DNA from 3 places in the Enterovibrio sp. QJM3NY_24 genome. Region 1 is predicted to be linked to each of the others. Evidence: predicted binding sites of a transcription regulator. Region 1 holds the regulator's gene; each other region holds the start of a gene.

Evidence for each region. The regulator MetJ, encoded in region 1, represses methionine synthesis genes. The targets are predictions, from matches to a motif close to TTAGACNTNTANANGTCTAA.
Region 2: the regulator MetJ is predicted to act here: its motif matches at 1,503-1,522, upstream of metE (5-methyltetrahydropteroyltriglutamate--homocysteine S-methyltransferase).
Region 3: the regulator MetJ is predicted to act here: its motif matches at 1,990-2,009, upstream of metK (methionine adenosyltransferase).

What each region holds. Positions count from the first base shown of each region.
Region 1 covers NZ_CM173519.1:3,390,071-3,394,288, forward strand. The annotation lists gene AC3CIC_RS15220 (bifunctional aspartate kinase/homoserine dehydrogenase II) at 1-685, opposite strand, end outside; gene AC3CIC_RS15225 (O-succinylhomoserine (thiol)-lyase) at 685-1,848, opposite strand; gene metJ (met regulon transcriptional regulator MetJ) at 2,057-2,374, shown strand; gene AC3CIC_RS15235 (malic enzyme-like NAD(P)-binding protein) at 2,502-3,752, opposite strand; gene rpmE (50S ribosomal protein L31) at 4,207-4,218, opposite strand, start outside.
Region 2 covers NZ_CM173519.1:2,157,616-2,161,833, reverse strand. The annotation lists gene AC3CIC_RS09475 (hypothetical protein) at 1-149, shown strand, start outside; gene AC3CIC_RS09470 (DUF4250 domain-containing protein) at 310-504, shown strand; gene metR (HTH-type transcriptional regulator MetR) at 521-1,432, opposite strand; gene metE (5-methyltetrahydropteroyltriglutamate--homocysteine S-methyltransferase) at 1,537-3,807, shown strand; gene AC3CIC_RS09455 (CHASE domain-containing protein) at 4,050-4,218, shown strand, end outside.
Region 3 covers NZ_CM173519.1:3,080,575-3,084,792, reverse strand. The annotation lists gene AC3CIC_RS13720 (SprT family zinc-dependent metalloprotease) at 130-621, opposite strand; gene metK (methionine adenosyltransferase) at 728-1,882, opposite strand; gene tkt (transketolase) at 2,283-4,218, shown strand, end outside.

The sequences.
Region 1 (4,218 bases):
CGCGGCTTACGTCAGCCAACGCGCCGATAATCGTGGCGGAGTAATCAGACCCATTGCGGCCAAGCAGCACGGTTTCACCGTCTGCGTTTTGTGCCATAAAACCGGTGATCACAATGCGACGATGAGTGTGCTGCACCAACTGCTCTTTAAGCAGCGGCCAAGAGCTAGCGCGATCCACTTCTGGCTGCGCCGCACGCTCTGCACGTAAGAAACTGCGAGAATCGAGTTTCACGGCAGGCATATCAAGCTGAGTCAGCAATGCAGACAACAAACGGGCTGACCATGCTTCACCAAAACCTTGCGCCCAAGCGCGCTGAGCGACACCTAATGGATTTTCGGCCACCTGTGCCATCGCACTAAAATCTGTGTATAACGCATCGACCAGCGCTTGTTTCTGTTCACCTTCGATCAGGTTCTCAATCAAGTCTTGCTGGTATTTACGCAAGCTTTGCAGGGTTTCATGAGCAAGACGCCCATCTTTATCCAGCAAAGACAGCCATTCAATCAGACGGTTGGTGGTTTTACCTGCGGCTGAAACGACAATAATGTCTGTCGCATCACTGTATTGCGCCAGAATTCTCGCCACGCGACGAAAACAGTCTGGATCGGCAAGGCTGCTACCGCCAAATTTATGTAGCTGGCGGGACGGCGACTGCTGAGGGGATACGACTTCAACCGCGCTCATTACTGACTCTCTCTCACTTTATTGAATGCTTGTTTTAGGTCGGCGACCAAATCCGTATGATCCTCCAGACCGATAGATAAACGCAATAGTGTTGCTGCGATACCTGCCTCAGCCTGCGCTTCATCAGACATGGCACGATGCGTCATCGAACCTGGGTGGGTGACTAAGCTTTCTACGCCGCCAAGTGACTCAGCCAAAGAGAATAACTTCAATGAACCCAGGAACAGTTTCAGTTCACTTTCGCCACCTTTTAGTTCAAAGCTCAACATACCGCCGAACCCTTTTTGTTGTTTCTTAGCAATCTCATGTCCCGGATGATCGGGCAATGATGGATGATAAATCACATCCACCAGCGACTCTTGTAGCAAAAATGCCAACACCGCGGCACTGTTTTCTTCATGCTGACGCATTCTCGCGCTCAAGGTGCGAAGACCGCGTAATGTCATGTAGCTGTCAAAGGCATTGCCTGTTGCGCCAATGCAGTTGCCCCACCACTTGAGCTCGTCAGCGAGTGCAGACTCTTTCGCGACCACCACACCACCGACGGTATCTGAGTGACCGTTGATAAACTTGGTCGTGGAATGCACCACGAAATCAGCGCCAAGGTTCAATGGCTGCTGCAATACCGGAGACAAGAAAGTGTTATCCACTCCGACCCAAGCACCTACCGCGTGGGCTTTTTGGGAAATGTCGGCGATATCTACCACACGCAGTAGCGGGTTTGATGGCGTTTCTATCCAGACGAGCTTTGGCTGTTTAGCCAATGCTGCTTCCAACGCTTCAACATTAGATTGGTCAACAAACTCAATCTTAAACGCTCCTTTTTTGGCGCGCGAATCGAACAAACGGTACGTGCCGCCGTAGCAATCATGAGGTGCGACAATCAAATCATCAGGGCCAAGCAGAGACAGCAGCAAATTAATGGCGGACATACCGCAGTTGGTCACCACCGCGCCTGCGCCGTTTTCAAGCTCGGCCAGTGCCGTTTCCAACAGGTTGCGGGTTGGGTTACCACCACGGGCATAATCGTAGGTTGGTACTGTGCCAAACTCAGGGAATTCGTAGTTGGTGGATAGGTAAATAGGAGGAACCACAGCATTATGCTGAGAATCTGTGGTGATGCCAGTGCGTACGGCAATCGTGGCTGACTTCTTGTCGCTCATGGTGTCTTTCCCTGTCAAAATGCGATCATAATACAAGCAGATAGGGTTAACCTTAACCACTCAATAGTAAGACGTCAATAGCTCTAGACGTCTATATGTCTTTACATATAGCGGTTAATATCGCTAAAATTCGAAATTCATTCAACCTGGACATAATGCTTCCGGTGTTGACAGCGATTTATCAATGAAACTGCTTAGAAGGTGCACGATGGCAGAGTGGAATGGCGAATATATTAACCCTTACGCCGAGCACGGTAAAAAGAAAGAGCAAGTAAAGAAGATCACCGTCTCTATCCCGCTGAAAGTGCTTAAAATCCTGACGGATGAACGTACACGTCGCCAGGTCAATAATTTACGCCACGCCACCAACAGCGAACTGTTGTGTGAAGCCTTTTTGCATGCTTACACCGGCCAACCACTGCCAACAGATGACGATATTCGCAAGGATAAAGCGGATAGCGTTCCGGCAGAAGTGAAGCGCATAATGAAAGAGCTTGGCATCGAGTTTAACGAAGAAGAATATTAATTCCGTCATCGTAATGACAAAAAAACCAGCCGCTTGGCTGGTTTTTTAATGGCTTTTTTTGAGGAAAAAGCACAGAGCGTTTTCTCACCTCGCCTTATTTTCCTGTCAGATATTTAGCCGACTTCAGTTACTTATCTAACATGTAGTTTTCAGGCATCTCGATGCGCGCGACGCCCGACTCTACTGCTGCGACCGCAACGGCTTTGGCTACGCGAGGCAGCAAACGCGGGTCCATCGGTTTAGGGATGATGTAGTCCTTGCTAAAGCTCAGCTTGTCTACACCCGCCGCTTTCAATACTGCCGCAGGCACAGGTTCTTTCGCCAGCGTGCGAATTGCCTCAACGGCAGCCAGTTTCATCTCGTCATTAATTCGACTTGCACGCACATCGAGCGCACCGCGGAAAATGAACGGGAAACACAGCACGTTATTCACTTGGTTCGGGTAATCCGAACGACCCGTTCCCATGATCAAATCGTCACGCACTGCATGCGCAAGCTCAGGTTTTATTTCTGGATCAGGGTTTGAACACGCAAACACGATTGGCTTGTCTGCCATCAGTTTCAGCGCGTCTGGCGGTAACAGATCAGGGCCTGATACACCAAGGAAAATATCCGCACCTTCAATCACATCTTCAAGCGTGCGCTTATCTGTGTTGTTGGCGAACAATTGTTTGTATTCGTTAATGTCATCACGGCGAGTGTGGATCACGCCTTTGCGGTCCAGCATGTAGATTTTCTCACGCTGTGCCCCACATTTGATCAGAAGTTCCATGCATGCAACGGCAGCAGCACCTGCCCCCAAGCACACAATCACCGCTTCACCGATCTCTTTACCCTGAAGCTCCAACGCATTCAGCATACCCGCCGATGTCACGATGGCCGTACCGTGTTGATCATCATGGAATACTGGGACGTTACAACGCTCAATCAGCTGCTTTTCTATCTCGAAGCAATCTGGCGCTTTAATGTCTTCTAGGTTGATACCACCAAAGGTATCCGCGATATTCGCAACGGTATCAACGAATTCTTCAATCGTGCGGTGCTTCACTTCGATATCAATCGAATCAAGACCTGCAAAACGTTTGAACAGAAGCGCTTTGCCTTCCATCACAGGTTTAGACGCTAGAGGGCCTAAGTTGCCCAAACCAAGAATAGCGGTACCGTTTGAAATAACCGCAACCATGTTGCCTTTCGCTGTGTATTTATAAACATTATCAGCGTCTTGTGCGATTTCACGAACAGGCTCTGCCACACCAGGGCTGTATGCCAACGCAAGATCTTCAACCGTATCTGCTGGTTTGGTAAGTTCTACCGAGATTTTGCCAGGGACTGGATAGGCATGATAATCCAGCGCCTGTTGGCGTTTGTCTTCAGACATTTCTGTTTTCCTGACTTTATTAGTTATTGGCTGATTAATCTTGTTGCCAACCGAGCCCACAAGCATAGGTAAAGGTGAACAACAAGGTGCGGAATACGTTTTATATGTCGAGATGATCTTGTCACCTTAGTGCCAAGTATTTCTCACGCCAAAACGCGATCCGTCTATCCCAAGTAATTGATATAGCAATAAAGCACTTCGCACGTCCCCTTATCTTGAGTGTAGTGAATTTTACAATAGATAAGTGTGCGCAGTGTCTATGACGCTACGAGGTCAATGACATCAAGATATATAAGGAATTATTAAATGTTAACGCAGCGAGGGTAGCGAGGCTATCGGTTCGCTCAGATAAACTGTCATAGTCTACCGATATTGAACCTTGGAAAGGGTCTTACAAGCTGTAACAGCAATAAAAAAAGGGTGCTTTCGCACCCTTTTTTTCGAGTCAGCAATATTACTTGCTACC
Region 2 (4,218 bases), 1.2 Mb from region 1:
TGTTGACCAGTTTGGGCTTGGTGCTAGTGGGCGTGATAATTTGGACATTTCATTTGCTTCGTCAAACACCACCGCATTTACTGCAACTTTGTTGTGCGCTGATCGTCATTGGGGGGGCATCTGGCGTTGCCATGTCAGCACTCATCTGAGCATTTGCATGGCAACGGGTTGTCTCAGGCACAATAAAAGGCACGTGAAGTGCCTTTTTTGTGGCTGTTCACCTTAGGCGTCAACGCGAATATGACGTATCGCATCTAAAATACTTTCGAATAGGTTCAAAAGTGACCCACTGAAAACGGGAGTACGTGTATGGAAATCCACAACCTTGAGCATCTCGAAGGTGCGATCATGTTCGGCATCGTCAATGAGAAGTTGCGTTTAGAGTGCGATAGCCTCGACGACCTCTTGGCGCAATTTGAATTGGACCACCAATCTTTCCAACACAAACTCGATGAAATGGGATGTTACTACGATCCCGTTGTGAATCAGTTGAGGCAAAAATAGAGCTCAAGACGGTTAGCTATACCTTCTTAATCCCATCCAAATGGGTATGGCATTGATTGCGAGCGGTAGCAAAGAACGCTTTAAGATAGGGCCGTTGCGACTCCTGACTTCTTACCGCGGCATACAGTCGACGCCAAAGCCCTTTGCCGAGTGGCCTATCAACCACCAAACCCTGTCTTGAAAATTCACTAATGGCCCAATTAGGTAAGGCAGCTACGCCTAATCCAGCCGTTACCATTTGTATCAGCATCAAGGTGTTATCTGCAGATTTAAATTGAGCTGGCTCAACACCTGCAGGATGCAAAAAGTGCTTAACCACATCCATACGTTGTCGTTGCACCGGATAGGTCAGTAGGGTTTCTCCGGCAAGGTCTTCAGGTTCAATCACACTTTTTTTCGCCAGTGGATGCGTGTCGGCAAGAACAAGGCGCATTTCAAAATCAAACAGTGCCTCATAGTGAATTTCACTACGCGGGCTAATGTCTGAGGTAATCACCACATCTAACTCGCCTCCTGCCAATGCCGGTAGTGGTTCAAAGCCAAACCCAGAAGAAAAGTCTAACTTCACCAACGGCCAACTCATTCTGTATTCTTTTAATGCTGGCATAAGCCATTGAAAGCACGAGTGGCATTCAATGGCCATATGAAGCCGTCCCTGCGCATCTTCTTTCAAGGCTGCCAACTCTGTTTCAGCCCGAGCGAGGCGGGGCAAAACATCATCGGCCAACGCCAACAACACTTGTCCTTCTGCGGTAAATCTCACCGGGCGTGTCTTTCTCATGAACAGTGGCGAACCAATACGCAGCTCCAAATCCTTAAGCTGATGTGAGAGCGCCGATTGTGTCAGGCAAAGCTGTGTTGCTGTCGCCGTCAGCGAGCCTGTGTCGCGGAGAACGAAGAGGGTGCGTAGGTGCTTTACTTCTAACATGAATTTATCTCAACATCCGTTTGAGTAATTTGAGTTTGTTTTATGCACTCTAATCAATCAAGGTGGACATGTAAACATCTGGACGGCTAAAAAGGAGAGATAGCATGACCACGACACATATTTTGGGTTACCCACGCATCGGCAACAAACGAGAATTGAAATTTGCATTGGAGCAATATTGGAACGGTGAAATCAATCAACAAGGACTGTTGGATGTTGGTGCAACCATTCGTCATCATAACTGGCAAGTACAAAAAGATGCTGGCTTATCGTTTGTCACTGTGGGTGATTTCGCATGGTACGACCAAGTGCTTCAAACGAGCCTGACGTTAGGCCACATTCCTAAACGCCATCGTCACGGTCATCCTGATCTGGATACCTTGTTCCGTATTGCTCGAGGCAAAGCGCCAACGGGTTGCAGCTGCGCCGCGTCAGATATGACCAAGTGGTTCAATACCAATTATCATTACATCGTTCCTGAGTTCACTAAAGATGACGAGTTTTCCCTGAGCTGGAACCAACTGTTTGATGAAGTGAGCGAAGCGCAAAAATCCGGATACAAGGTGAAACCTGCCATTTTGGGTCCGATTTCTTACCTTTATCTAGGTAAAGAAAAAGACGACGATTTTAATCGTTTGGAACTGTTGCCACGATTGTTAGCGGTTTATCAGCAAATTCTCGCCAAATTGAAATCACAAGGTGTGGAATGGGTACAAATTGATGAGCCTATTCTCGCGCTGGAATTGCCAGACGAGTGGCGCAATGCCTACAAGCTTGCGTATCAAGTGATTGGCGGTGATGTGAAATTGCTTCTGACTACCTATTTTGAGTCTGTTGAGCATCAACTTGATGTAATTTCAGCGCTTAATGTCAACGGTCTTCACCTTGATGCGAATGTTGCGCCACAGCATGTCGATACCATTGTTGATGCCATACCTGATCACTGGGTGGTGTCTCTTGGTGTGGTGAATGGCCGAAACATTTGGAAGGCGAACCTCAACAAGTGGCTAACGGCGCTGCAGTCAACAGCGGACAAATTGGGAGACCGACTTTGGATCTCAAGCAGTTGTTCTCTGCTGCATTCACCGATTGATGTTGAGCAAGAAACCGATCTCGAGCCAGAAGTGAAGAGTTGGTTGGCATTTGCTAAGCAAAAATTGGATGAAGTGGTGTTGCTGGCGAATGCACTTAACGGGAACAGTAAGGCAATTAGCGAGACTAAGGCTTACAGTGAGGCTATTGAGGCGCGTACAACTAGCCTTCGTGTCAATAAGGCGGATGTACAGGCGCGTGTGAATGGCATTACCACGGCGCTGGCTGAACGCGCCTTGCCATATCAACAACGTGCTGATGCACAACATGCGTCTTTGTCGCTACCTTTATTCCCAACCACAACGATTGGTTCATTCCCGCAAACTGGCGAGATCCGTCAGCAGCGTCGCGCTTTCAAAACGGGTGAACTGTCAGAGTCTGATTACACCGCTGTGATCCAGGGGCATATTCAAGATGCAATTGAACGTCAGGAAAAGCTAGGTTTAGACGTGTTGGTTCACGGTGAGCCAGAGCGCAATGACATGGTGGAATACTTCGCAGAGCATTTGGACGGTTTTGCGGTGACGCGATTTGGTTGGGTGCAGAGCTATGGTTCTCGATGCGTGAAGCCTGCAGTGATAGTGGGGGATATTTCTCGTCCTGCACCTATCTCGGTTGAGTGGACGGCATTTGCACAAAGCCTGACAGACAAACCAGTCAAAGGCATGTTGACCGGCCCTGTGACGATTCTTGGTTGGACATTCCCGCGCGAAGATATTTCTCGTCAGCAAATTGCAGAACAAATTGCGTTGGCATTGCGTGATGAAGTGTCGGATTTGCAAGATGCCGGTATCAAAGTGATTCAAATTGATGAGCCAGCGATTCGTGAAGGCATGCCTTTAAAAACCGGTGATTGGAAAAACTATCTGGATTGGGCTGTTAATGCGTTCAAAATTTCAGCCGCCAGTGCGACACCAGAAACGCAAATTCATACCCACATGTGTTACAGCGAATTCAACGACATTATTGATGCAGTTGCGGCGCTAGATGCCGATGTGATTACCATCGAAACCTCACGTTCAGACATGGAGTTGTTGCAAGCGTTTGAAGAGTTCGCGTATCCGAATGAGATTGGCCCTGGTGTGTATGATATTCACTCTCCAAATATTCCAGACGTGGAAGGCATTGTGGCGTTGCTCGAAAAGGCACGTAAAACCATTCCTGACGAGCGTCTGTGGGTGAACCCTGATTGTGGTTTGAAAACACGTAACTGGGACGAAGTGGAAGCGGCGCTGTTGAGTTTAGTGAAAGCGGCTCAAATATTGCGAGAAGAAGTGGCTTAATCATTGTTTTAGCCTCAGCGAAAGGCGTGAGAGTCATCATCATTTCGTCATTGTGTCGTAGAGCAACCTGAAATGTTATTTAGCCCTGATCGGACATGTTCCATCAGGGCTTTTTTGCCCGTAATTATCATTCTCAATGAATTAACGAACCAAAGAATACAAACGGTTAGTCAGCTCAATGTTGGCGTGATCACGAAATATGACCAACAATTAGTTAACATCTATTGGAGGGCGTATTGAGGATGGCAAAGAAGGTTTTGTATTCAACGATTATCACAGTCTTAGTTGGGCTGTTTTTTTCGTTCCTCGCAGCCATGTCTTTGCATCAATCTGAACAGCAATCCATTAAACATGAAATTCAAAAGGATGTTGAAAACGCTGCACTTTCTCTAGGAAGGGAACTCAACATTA
Region 3 (4,218 bases), 310 kb from region 1:
CATGAAACAAAGTCTTTTTGGAATTAAGTACTTTGATTATTGCAGATGTATGCGAGTTAAATCTCACTAAAATAGTGTTAATTGAATAACTTGTTAATTGAGGGAAAAGTGGCAATTAACGCATTCGCGTTAGAATGCTGAAGGTTTCCACATCAGGGGCTGTTTACAACGGCGGCACATGTACTGCACTTGCTGGCGCTGTACCTTGTTGTGACGACGCACAGATAAAGGGATGACGTCACATTGGCATTGATAAGGAAAGGTTTTGCCTTCCACGGATTTGATGTCAAAGCTATGCGTGGTTTTAGGTTGAACATCAAAGACCTGTGACATAACGGCTTGCCACTCTTTGCCGTGCGGGCGAACACGTCCGAATCGCGCAAAGACAATTAAATGACTGACTTCATGGGGAACCACTTCGTTAATAAATGCTTCTGGGTTTTCGGCCAATAATACGGGATTGAAGCGAAGCTGCCAGCGTTGAAGCAGCGCCATTCCCGCCGTTTTTCCCCGAATATCAAAACGGATCGCAGGCACCGCAAAATCTGCCTTTAAGGTCTGGCTTGCTTGATAAATGCATTCGCTTACGCGTCGGGTAATACGGTAGTGGAGTTCGTTCATCGCTTTGGCAAAGTTAAGTGGTGACAGCGGCTAGGGTAAAGAGAGGCATGAAAAAAGGGAAGCCGAAGCTTCCCTTTTCTTAATCTGTGGTGCTGCGTGGTCGCGATTATTTGATGTTCGCGAAATCGCGTAATGCTGCCACTTTGTCCGTTTTTTCCCATGGGAATTCTTCACGACCGAAGTGACCGTATGCTGCTGTCTTTTTGTAGATAGGTTGCAGCAGGTCAAGCATCTCTTGCAGGCCATATGGGCGCAAGTCGAAGTTTTGGCGAACCGCTTCGATGATGATCTCTTGAGACACTTTTTCTGTGCCGAACGTTTCAACCATGATAGATGTTGGGTCAGCGACACCGATAGCGTAAGACAGTTGGATCTCACAGCGATCAGCCATGCCAGCTGCAACGATATTTTTAGCAACATAACGTGCTGCGTATGCTGCTGAGCGGTCAACCTTCGATGGATCTTTACCAGAGAATGCACCACCGCCGTGACGCGCTGCGCCGCCGTAGGTATCGACGATGATCTTACGACCTGTCAAACCACAGTCACCCATTGGGCCACCGATAACAAAACGACCGGTTGGGTTGATGAAGTATTTGGTGTCTTTGTTCAACCATTCAATCGGTAAAACCGGTTTAATGATTTCTTCCATTACCGCTTCGCGCAAGTATTCAGTCGTGACTGAATCGCAATGCTGAGTCGAAAGAACAACCGCATCAATACCAACAATCTTACCTTGGTCATATTGGAAGGTAACTTGTGATTTAGCGTCTGGACGTAAGAAATCTAGTTTGCCGCTCTTGCGCACTTCCGCTTGCTTTTTGACCAGCAGGTGAGAATAGGTAATTGGCGCAGGCATAAGAATAGGGGTTTCGTTGGTTGCGTAACCAAACATGATGCCTTGGTCGCCAGCGCCTTGATCTTTAGGATCTGCTTTATCAACACCTTGGTTGATGTCTGGCGATTGCTTACCAATGGTATTCAATACAGCACAAGAGTCTGCATCAAAGCCCATGTCAGAATGTACATAACCAATCTCACGCACGGTTTCACGTGTGATTTCTTCGATATCAACCCATGCTGACGTTGTTACTTCACCGCCAACCATCACCATGCCAGTTTTGACGTAGGTTTCACACGCCACACGTGCTTTTGGATCCTGCGCCAAAATTGCATCAAGAACGGCATCAGAAATCTGATCTGCAATTTTGTCTGGGTGGCCTTCTGATACAGATTCAGAAGTGAACAGGTGCTTAGCCATAACGTTTTCCCTAATGAGTAAATACCAATTTCAGCAGTGTGTTAAACGTGTGCTGACTGCCGTTGGTATAAAATTGATATCGAATATACGTTTAAAGGTATAGATGCTTTTCCATCTGGACGTCTATTCTACGTCACGAGATTGATAAATCAACCCCACGGTTTGTCCGCCTAAAAGGGAAACGTTTGCGTTGGTCATCCTGTAATTACAAATAGATGCGGCACAAACACGCTAGATAGGCGCAGTTTCCTATAAAATCAGCCATGTAAAACGTTTGCAGAGGAACGGGAGTCTTGCGACAATACGACCCCGCCGACTTCTGCGATCTGGCCATCTACGAATAAAAGTATTGCGCCTGATTGCATATAAAACAAAACGTCTATTGATCTCAGGAGCAGACATGTCTTCCCGCAAGGTTTTAGCAAACGCGATTCGTGCACTAAGCATGGACGGTGTACAACAAGCCAACTCTGGTCACCCGGGCGCCCCAATGGGCATGGCTGATATCGCCGAAGTACTGTGGCGCGACCACATGAACCACAACCCGCAAAACCCTGAATGGGCTGATCGCGACCGTTTCATCTTATCCAACGGTCACGGCTCAATGCTGATTTACTCTCTGCTTCACCTGACGGGTTACGACCTCTCAATTGATGATCTGAAAAACTTCCGCCAACTGCATTCAAAAACCCCAGGTCACCCTGAATACGGTTATGCACCGGGCATTGAAACCACCACAGGCCCACTAGGCCAAGGCATCACCAACGCTGTTGGTATGGCGATGGCAGAGAAATCACTGGCAGCGCAATTTAACCGCGACGGCCATGCTATCGTTGACCACAACACCTTTGTGTTCTTGGGCGACGGTTGCTTGATGGAAGGTATCTCTCATGAAGCATGTTCACTGGCGGGTACGCTAGGTCTTGGCAAGCTGGTGGCGTTCTGGGATGACAACGGTATTTCTATCGATGGTCATGTTGAAGGCTGGTTCACTGACAATACGCCTCAGCGTTTTGAAGCGTACGGCTGGCATGTTATTCCAGCAGTAGACGGTCACGATGCCGATGCAATCAATGCGGCGATTGAAGCAGCAAAAGCAGAAACAGGTCGTCCAACCCTGATCTGTACGAAAACCGTGATTGGCTTTGGTTCACCAAATAAAGCTGGCACCCACGATTGTCACGGCGCACCACTAGGCGCTGACGAAATCGCAGCGACACGTAAACAGCTTGGTTGGGAGCACGGTCCGTTTGAAATCCCTGCTGACGTTTACGGCGCATGGGATGCCAAAGAAGCTGGCGCGGCGAAAGAGTCTGCGTGGAATGAAAAACTTGCAGCTTATGAAGCGGCATACCCAGAGCTTGCTGCTGAATTCAAACGCCGCGTAAACGGCGAACTGCCAGCAGAATGGGAAGCGAAAGCGAGCCAAATCATCGCTGATTTGCAAGCAAACCCAGCCAACATTGCATCACGTAAAGCGTCTCAAAACGCGCTAGAAGCGTTTGGTGCCATGCTACCAGAATTTATGGGCGGCTCTGCTGACCTTGCGCCTTCAAACCTCACCATGTGGTCGGGTTCGAAAGCCGTGACTGCTGAAGACGCATCCGGTAATTACATTCACTACGGTGTGCGTGAGTTCGGTATGACAGCGATCATCAACGGCATCGCGCTGCACGGTGGTTTTGTACCTTACGGCGCAACCTTCCTGATGTTCATGGAATACGCGCGTAACGCAATGCGTATGGCTGCGCTGATGAAAATTCAGAACATCCAAGTGTATACCCATGACTCGATTGGTCTGGGTGAAGATGGCCCAACACACCAGCCGGTTGAGCAAATCGCCTCACTGCGTCTAACGCCAAACATGAGCACATGGCGTCCATGTGACCAAGTGGAATCTGCGGTCGCTTGGAAACTGGCGATTGAGCGCAAAGATGGTCCAACGTCGCTGATCTTCTCGCGTCAAAACTTGGCACAACAAGATCGCAACACACAGCAAGTGGCTGACATCGCTAAAGGCGGTTACGTGCTGAAAGATTGTGTGGGCCAGCCAGATCTTATCTTGATTGCAACCGGTTCAGAAGTTGAGCTGGCGGTTGAAGCGGCTGCGCAAATTTCTGCTGAAGGTAAGCAAGTTCGCGTGGTATCTATGCCAGCGACAGACGTTTATGACAAGCAAGATGCGGCATACCGTGAATCAGTACTGCCTTCAGATGTGACCGCTCGTGTTGCAATTGAAGCGGGCATCGCTGACTTCTGGTACAAGTACGTTGGCTTTGACGGTCGTATCATCGGCATGCACTCTTTCGGTGAGTCTGCACCAGCAGGCGAGCTGT